DNA from 2 places in the Bacillus arachidis genome. Region 2 is predicted to be linked to the other one. Evidence: riboswitches for the same ligand, from Rfam matches in the RefSeq annotation. Region 2 holds a riboswitch; the other holds the start of a gene.

Region 1 (4,252 bases), 850 kb from region 2:
TTTCTCAAGTTGTTCCCGTTCATTCTCTATTTCTCGTAATCTATTTGTTAAATGTTCTATATTTAGAAAGACGTCTTTATATAAGCGATAAGGTCCTTTTAACTTCCCTGTTTTTTTCTTGTACATTTGTTTTGTACTTTCTGGTATCACATAAGAACCTTCTGCTAGTTGGTTAATCCAAGAAATCATTCGAAATAAAGGTTTGCCGATATGCCATCCATACAAAATAGCGCCCAAAATAAGAGTACATACAAAGAGGCAAAAAACAATAAGAGCTTCCGTGTCTTTGTTATCTTTGTTTATTCCGATAAGAGGTAGTATGCCTTCCATAAAAATGGCCATAAAAATACCCATAAAAAAAGTACCGATACATAAACTACGAATAAAATGAAAGCCTAGCCTGAAACCAATTTTCATTTTTGTTGCTCCTTAGTATGCGGGATAAATTTATAGCCAATTCCTCTCAAATTTACAATGTATATAGGGGATTTAGGATCTGCTTCTATTTTTTTACGTAATTTGGAAATATGCATTACTACTGTTTTATCATCACCTATGGAAGTCAGTCCCCATACTTGTTCGTACAATTGTTCAGCAGTAAAAATTCGATTTGGATGTGTGCATAAGAATGTAAGTAATTCTAGTTCTTTAGCAGTGCAATGGACAGATTCACCGTTTACTGTTATCAGTCCCTCGCTTGGATATAGAGAAAAGGATTCAAAATGTAGGTTCAAATTTTCTTCATGGCGATGTTCTTGTATCATATTTTGTCTACGTAATTGGACATTGATTCGGGCAGCAACTTCTAAAGGATTAAATGGTTTTGTTATGTAATCATCCCCGCCAATTCCTAGTCCTGTTAATTTATCTAAATCGCTAGAGCGGGCTGTTACAAATAAAATAGGAGTATTTGTGTAATTGCGGATTTGTCTACATAGTTCAAATCCGTCTATATCGGGTAGCATCACATCGAGTAAGATGATATCAAATGGACGGCCTTTAATGAGGTTCAACGTTTCGGCTCCATTTATAGCTGTTGTTATATGCGTGAAGTTTTCTTTCTTTAGTGTAAGTACTAACATATCTAATATGCCTTGTTCATCATCAACTAAAAGGATTTTTTCTGTTCTCATTATGGATCCACCTTTACATGTTTTTCGAATCTGTTAGAAAGATATTTGGAAAATATTTCACATGTAATAGTGTAACATAATACTATTTTGCTAGATGAAAAAATAACAACAAAGAAATATTCCTTGTTGTTATTTTGATAATCAAATTAATTCATTTGTACCATAGGTGCAATTTTTGCCATAAATGATTGATGAAGTGCTTCTACACCATCTACTAAATTAAGGCGATCAATGACAACAGATACTTTAATTTCAGATGTACTTACCATTTTAATATGAATATTTTCATTCTTTAATGTAGAGAACATACTAGCAGCAACACCTGGATTAGATACCATACCAGATCCAACAATTGATACTTTAGCTAGATGATTTTCATATTCTACAGACTCATAGTGAAGTGCTTCTTGATTTTGTTCTAATACTTCTAATGTTTCTCGTAAGTCATTTGAGTGAATTGAGAAAGACAAATGAACAGTACCTTCATTTGTAATACTTTGAATAATAATATCAACATTAATATGGGCTTTAGCTAATGTAGAGAAAACAGTTGAAAGCGATCCTTGTTCTAATCCTTTAATTGTTACGCGTGTAATATTATCTTCAAATGCAATACCCTTAACGATCGATTGTTGTTCCATGTTACATTCTCCCCTTACAATTGTTCCGTTTTCTTGTTCCATACTTGAACGAACTTCTAAAATTACATTATGATTTTTTGCGAATTCAACAGCACGTGGGTGTAGTACACCAGCGCCGAGATTTGCGAGTTCTAACATTTCATCATAAGAAATTTCATCTAATTTATATGCGTCTTTTACAACTCGTGGATCAGTCGTGTATACACCTGTTACGTCTGTGTAAATGTCGCATTTTTTCGCTTTCAGCGCCGTTGCTAATGCAACAGCAGTTGTATCAGAACCACCGCGGCCAAGTGTTGTAATTTCGTTTTCTTCGCTTCGTCCTTGAAAACCAGCGACAATTACAATTGTTCCTTCTTGTAGATGTGATTGAATACGTTCTGTATTAATATCAGTAATCCGTGCGCTACTATGCACAGATTCTGTAGTAATACCAGCTTGCCAACCAGTTAGTGAAATAGCGTCGTACCCTTTTGCTTGCAGTGCAATTGTTAATAAAGAAATGGTAACTTGTTCACCAGTTGTTAAAAGCATATCCATTTCACGTTTACTCGGATTTTCGGTAATAGCGGTAGCAAGTGTAACGAGTTCATCTGTACTTTTTCCCATTGCAGAGACAACTGTAACAACACCGTGTCCTCGTTCATATTCTTCAATAATTAAATTTGCTACATGTTGAATGCGCTGAATACTTCCAACAGAAGTACCACCGAATTTTTGAACAATCGTTTCCATTACAAATTCCTTCTTTCATCCATTTTTATTAATTGATCAGGAAAGGTGTAAAAACATATAAAAGAGATGTATAAGTCCCTAAATATTCCTGTAGTTACCGGAAAGAAAAACAAAAAAACACCATCTCAAATAAGTGAGGATGGTGCTGTTACAGGAAAAGGGAAACAGAAAAAGGAGCTAATAAAAAAACCGCCAAAAAAGAATATCATATAAAGCATGATATCTCTTTTTTGTAGATAGCTCTTCATATATACACGTCTGTATATATGACAGTTCTGTTTCTATTCGAAAACAGCCCCAATTGATAAATGCAGAGAAACTTATCAATTTCGGCAATACTTCCTTTCTTCTAAACTCATTGACATCTCTGTGTCTCCTCTAGAATACTTATAAGCACTGCAACCTCTATCTCACGTTTTGGGCGAGAGTGTTTGGTTTATGAAGTTATTTGGTAACATTTGTTTTATAATAATTAAAATATTTTAGGAAATCAAGTGCTTTAATAATATTTTGAAAATTAAGTATATTCATTTTCGGTTATATGGTTTATGTATACTGGCATAATTGAATTGTTCGGTGTAAGTAGATGATTAGAAATATGTTGGAAACTATTGGGAGGTAAGGGGTGATAGTGGTTCTATATAGTTGTTTTATTGCCCCTATATCAATTATACAGTGTAGTTCTGTATAGTATATTTTATGAATTGAATTTAGTATAAATCGAAATATTAGTAGTTTACATATCTAAAGACTTAATTATTAGAAAAAAGAGAAAATTAAATGTATAATAAAAGGAAAAAGAAGGAAGATGTTTAAAGGAAGGGGATACATATGCAAGGAGAGGTGCAAACAGAAAATAAGGGGAGTTATGTAAGTAATTTATTGTTGCCTGTTACAAAATCACGCCATTTTACTTTCTTATGGATCGGGCAACTTCTTTCCGTTCTAGGAAGTTCTATTACAATGGTAATTCTTCCAGTAGTCGTATATACATTGACTGGATCAACAGTTGTTATGGGAACGACGATGGCTATGTATATGCTACCGAATATTCTTGTCTTACCGTTTTCGGGGTTAATCGTTGATCGTATAAATCGAGTTAAGCTAATGTTATTTACCGATATTGTTCGATGCATATTGATGATAACCCTTGCGGTGCTTATGTTTACAGATACTTTAACAATCACGATTTTATATGTGCTAGTGGCAATATATGGACTAATGGATGGGTTATTTCAACCGGCATATGCAGCAGTGAGAGCAAGGGTCTTTGTACCGGAAATTCGGAATGCGGCTAACGCATTAACACAAATGAGTAATCAAGGTGTTCGTTTAATAGGTCCAGCGCTTGGTGGTCTTATTGTTTCGGTTGCATCAGCGGGAATTGGGTTTGGTTTAGATGCATTGACTTATTTGTTGTCTTTTATTTGTTTATTGTTTTTAAAAGATGTAACAGCTAAAAAAGTACAGGAACAAACAAATCAAAAAATGAATTTCAAAAAAGATTTTACAGAAGGGATTGTTGTATTAAAAAGCCATCCATGGCTTTGGATTACAATTTTAGCATTTTCATTTATTAATATTTGCCACGCAGGAATTATCGTTGTATTAATCCCTTGGCTATTTAATGTACATCATCAGTTTGAACCGTTTGTCTATGGGATTGGAATGGCATGTTCTGGAGCGGGGGCTGTTGTGGCAGCTCTTATTTTTGGCGGGAGACAGAGGTGGCATAAACGAGGA
Region 2 (4,252 bases):
AATTAGAAGCGCTCCAATTGCGATACTGTACCTCTTCCAATGTTCTTTAAAAAACCATGTTAACTTTTGTAATACTGAAAACAATGAAATCTCTCCCTTCTCGATCTTGTTTCAGTCTATCTCTGTTATCCACTATCAAAAGGCCCCACTTTTACATTGCGTAAATTGTACTGTTTCATCATTACATCTCACCTTCCATATTTTTCTTTATCGAAACCATACAAAGTATGGAAACAACCAAAAGTAAAGACAAAAAAGCGCATACCGCCGCTTGACGATATGCGCAAAAACGCATAAAAGCGTACGTTACGAACTACGCAACGTACGCTTTTTTGAAAACAAAAAAGCACTATCTTTCCGTACGGGTTGCGTAATGATATGAATGTTTTCCACCACGTAATACAGCTAAGCCAGTCATATTTACCATTACAATCATTACACACACCTCCTTGTTTTATTTTCCATTTTTAATTTTATAACTTGAGTAACTTTTCTGTCAATTATTTTTTTCATTATTTTACCAAACAAACTTTTATCACAAAAAATGAAAGATATATACTCCCTTTTCAATACTCGAAAAAAATTATCTATCAATAATATTATGATAACCCTATATTCCACTTACAAATAAGGTAAACCCCTTTCAGAAAGAGCATGCAAAATAAAAATCATATAAGAAACCATCCCCATAAATATTTTATTTAAAAAATATCCCCCCCACAATCACCATATACTCACTCTTACAAGTTGCTATTTTAGGAGGACAAATCCTGTTAGAAGCTAATCTACGGCTGTAGATTAGCTTCTTTTTTATATAAATACAAATTGAAAAGCCATTCTTTTTAGTTAGGAAGAGAGCGTCCGGCCATGGATAGAATCGTCAGTGCCTTTTTGCCCCCATGCCAAGCGAGAACAAAAGGAGAAAGCGAGTGGAGATTACCTTTTATTTTCATAGCCACGACTTAAGTGCTTGAAATTGAAATCCCCCCCTTCACTTCATTTAGAGAAGATGGACTTCTCAGTTAAAATGGATACATCTATGTTGGAAAATCAAGTCGGATATATATTCTTTCATTCCCTATTCACTTATCTCATATGCTTTAGGGTTACTACTCATTACCCAATCCATTACATTCTCTAATAAAGATACAGAGTAATTATGTTGTTTTTCTAGATTCAAGCGAGACAAAATATCAAAAATACTTTTTGTATTTTCTTCAATACTCACTGCATCTACAAAATGGACTACATTAGGAGAAACAGTATTCATATATTGAAAATACTGCTTTTGTGGTTCTATAAGCCTTAGATGTTTTTCAAAGTTACTTCGTCTTTGGGTCGTATCATTTTCTTTCCTTTTTCTTAATTCTGTTTCACTTGTAGAAAGATGAATGTAGACACCCGGAAATCCTATCTGTTTCCGTTTCATTTGATTTACATAAAACTCTTTCAAAAACGGTAAAGTTTGTGGAAACTCCCCCTCATAAATCCAGTTATACCAAATGGGCTGAAAGATATCTCCATCAAATAAAACTACATCATACGATTTTAATTTTTCTTGTGCGAGTTGCCATCTTTCAACTTGCCTTTCGAGATACCAATTTTCCGGTTCAGGATTAGGGCGCTGAAATAAGAAATTTACTTCTGGAATCACATAAGCATTGTACAACTCCGCAATCCTTTTACACGTCGTCGTTTTACCAATACCACTGGCACCTTCTAAACAAATTAACGTCATACCGTACCTCCATTTACTAATTACTATGTAATTCTTTTTCCGAAACACGATTTCACTATTACGCTTCAATAGTTTAACACATAAATTAACCGAACTTTTTTTCTAAAAAATGCTCTCTTCTTTTACTAACAAATTGTTCGCTATAGTCTGACTATTACCATATCCATTGACGTATAAAAATACATTTGTTACCCTTGATTATGTTAATTTAATACATAAATCCTCATTCGTATCTCGGTGAGGTAGAGGTTGCAATCATTAAGAGTATCATTTCAGGAGATGTAGTGGCATCGATGAATGAATGGGAAAGGAATGGTTGCCGAAGTAAGACATGCCCACTGTGCATTCTTGCTGGGTCTGCTATTTAATAAATGCAGAACTGTCACAAACAATTTGTTTGTGGAGAGCTATCGAGAGGTATGTCGTGGGTTTCCTATAAGATAGAAAGCACGTAGCGACAATGACACGTGCTTTTTTTGTTTTGTATGAAGCTTACCTTACTTCCTTTTTGGAAGACATACATATCTCCTCGCTTGACTTGGTTATACTAACTTGGGAGGTATTCTTTTATGCAACAAAAAAAATGGGGCTTTTGGGTACTGACAGCATTTGTTGTCGGCAATATGGTTGGCGCTGGTATTTTCATGGTGCCTAGTACATTAGCACAAACAGCAAGCCCACTCGGTGTTACATTAGCTTGGTTAACAACAGGATTTGGTGTTTTAATGCTAGCTCTTGTTTTCGGTAATTTGGCAATTCGTCGTCCTGATTTAACAACAGGACCACAAAGTCATGCATATGCTTTATTCTCATCACCAAAAAAGAAAAAAATGGCTGGTTTCAGCATAGTTTGGGGCTACTGGGTCGCAAACTGGGCAAGTAATGTTGCTATTATTACATCTTTTGCAGGTTATTTATCACTCTTCTTCCCTATTATGAAAGATACACGTATCTTATTTTCAATCGGCTCTTTCGATGTGGAAGTTGGAAAACTGATTACATTCTGCATCTGTTCTTGCTTACTATGGGGAACACATATGATTTTAACAAACGGTGTAAACGGAGCCGGGAAATTAAACTTCCTAGCAACAACAACAAAGGTGACTGGATTCCTTCTATTTATCGTTGTTACTTTGTTTGCATTTCAAGCTTCTAAATTTGGACAATGGTACACACCAATGATTGATAAAGAAGGCGTGTCACATGGACTACTTTCACAAGTAAATTTAGCTGCCCTTACAACACTTTGGGCATTTATCGGTATTGAATCGGCCGTTCTTTTATCAAACCGTGCGAAATCGCCAAAAACGGTAAAACATGCTACTGTAGCTGGCTTATTAATAACTGTTGCCATTTATTTAGGAATTACAATTTTAACAATGGGTGTTCTTCACATTGATAAACTACAAACTTCTGAACGTCCATTAGCTGATGCATTAAATGCTGCAATGGGTCATGGCGGTGGGAAATTAATGGCACTACTTGCCCTTACTTCCCTATTCGGCTCTATCTTAGGCTGGATTTTATTAAGCTCAGAAGTACCGTATCAAGCGGCAAAAGAGGGGTTCTTCCCTTCCTTCTTTGCAAAAACAAATAAAAAAGGGAGTCCTATTTACTCATTACGATTAACAAACATTATGTCACAAGTATTCTTATTCTCAACATTATCAGGGACAATTGCTGAGGCCTATACATTCGTTATTACTGTCTCAACCTTAGCCTACTTAATCCCTTATCTCGTTTCACCGATCTTCCAATTAAAACTTGTTGTAACTGGTGAAACGTATAAAAATGAAATGAGCTCACGAATTATAGATGGTATTGTCGCATTCATTGCCCTTTGCTATGCACTATGGGTTATTAAAACGGGATCCTCAGATATAAAAACATTCCTTCTTGGAATTGGCTTATTTGTAATTGGTTTCGCCTTTTATCCATTAATGAATCGTGATCAAAAAAGAAATAAAAACGAACAAGTTGCTTAAAGCAATTTGTTCGTTTTTATTTTGGTACAAGAAAGAAACCTTTATAATAGATGATAGAGGTGAAAAACATGTCAATTGAAACGCTATGGAGCGATCGCTTTCAAAAACATCTTCAAAACAGCATAATGTATTTTTTCCGGATGATTAGTGGTTTATTGTATAGCTTCATCTTTATCTCGTGTATCGGTGCTTATTATTACGCCAAGTTTTTAAAAACAGCTCCTTCTAAAGGAATCTCATTATTACTCATCACAACTGTACTTACAATCGTTATAACGAGATGTAAGATCCGTACTTTTATCCAAAAGCCTGACGCTGTCTATTTACTGGCACTTGAAGAGAAATTAACACCTTATTTCAAACAATCTCTTTTCTATAATTACGCCATACAGCTTTTCCCATTACTATTTACGTTTCTAATCATTACACCGCTGGCAATACAAACATTACAGACACCTGTTCCATTCTTATGTACGATCTTTTTCATTTTAATGTTAATAAAAGGTTGGAACCTGTATATCAATTGGAT

Evidence for each region. Region 2 has a riboswitch for lysine ahead of QRY57_RS06060 (amino acid permease). Riboswitches for the same ligand answer to the same signal wherever they lie in the genome.
Region 1: another riboswitch for lysine. It lies ahead of QRY57_RS10250 (aspartate kinase); the one in region 2 lies ahead of QRY57_RS06060 (amino acid permease).

Annotation. Positions count from the first base shown of each region.
Region 1 is NZ_CP127376.1:1,711,570-1,715,821, forward strand. It holds gene QRY57_RS10240 (sensor histidine kinase) at 1-417, opposite strand, end outside; gene QRY57_RS10245 (response regulator transcription factor) at 414-1,133, opposite strand; gene QRY57_RS10250 (aspartate kinase) at 1,280-2,509, opposite strand; lysine riboswitch at 2,739-2,925, opposite strand; gene QRY57_RS10255 (MFS transporter) at 3,341-4,252, shown strand, end outside.
Region 2 is NZ_CP127376.1:859,639-863,890, reverse strand. It holds gene QRY57_RS06070 (ABC transporter ATP-binding protein) at 1-84, opposite strand, end outside; gene QRY57_RS06065 (AAA family ATPase) at 1,079-1,738, opposite strand; lysine riboswitch at 1,974-2,156, shown strand; gene QRY57_RS06060 (amino acid permease) at 2,308-3,723, shown strand; gene QRY57_RS06055 (ABC transporter permease) at 3,792-4,252, shown strand, end outside.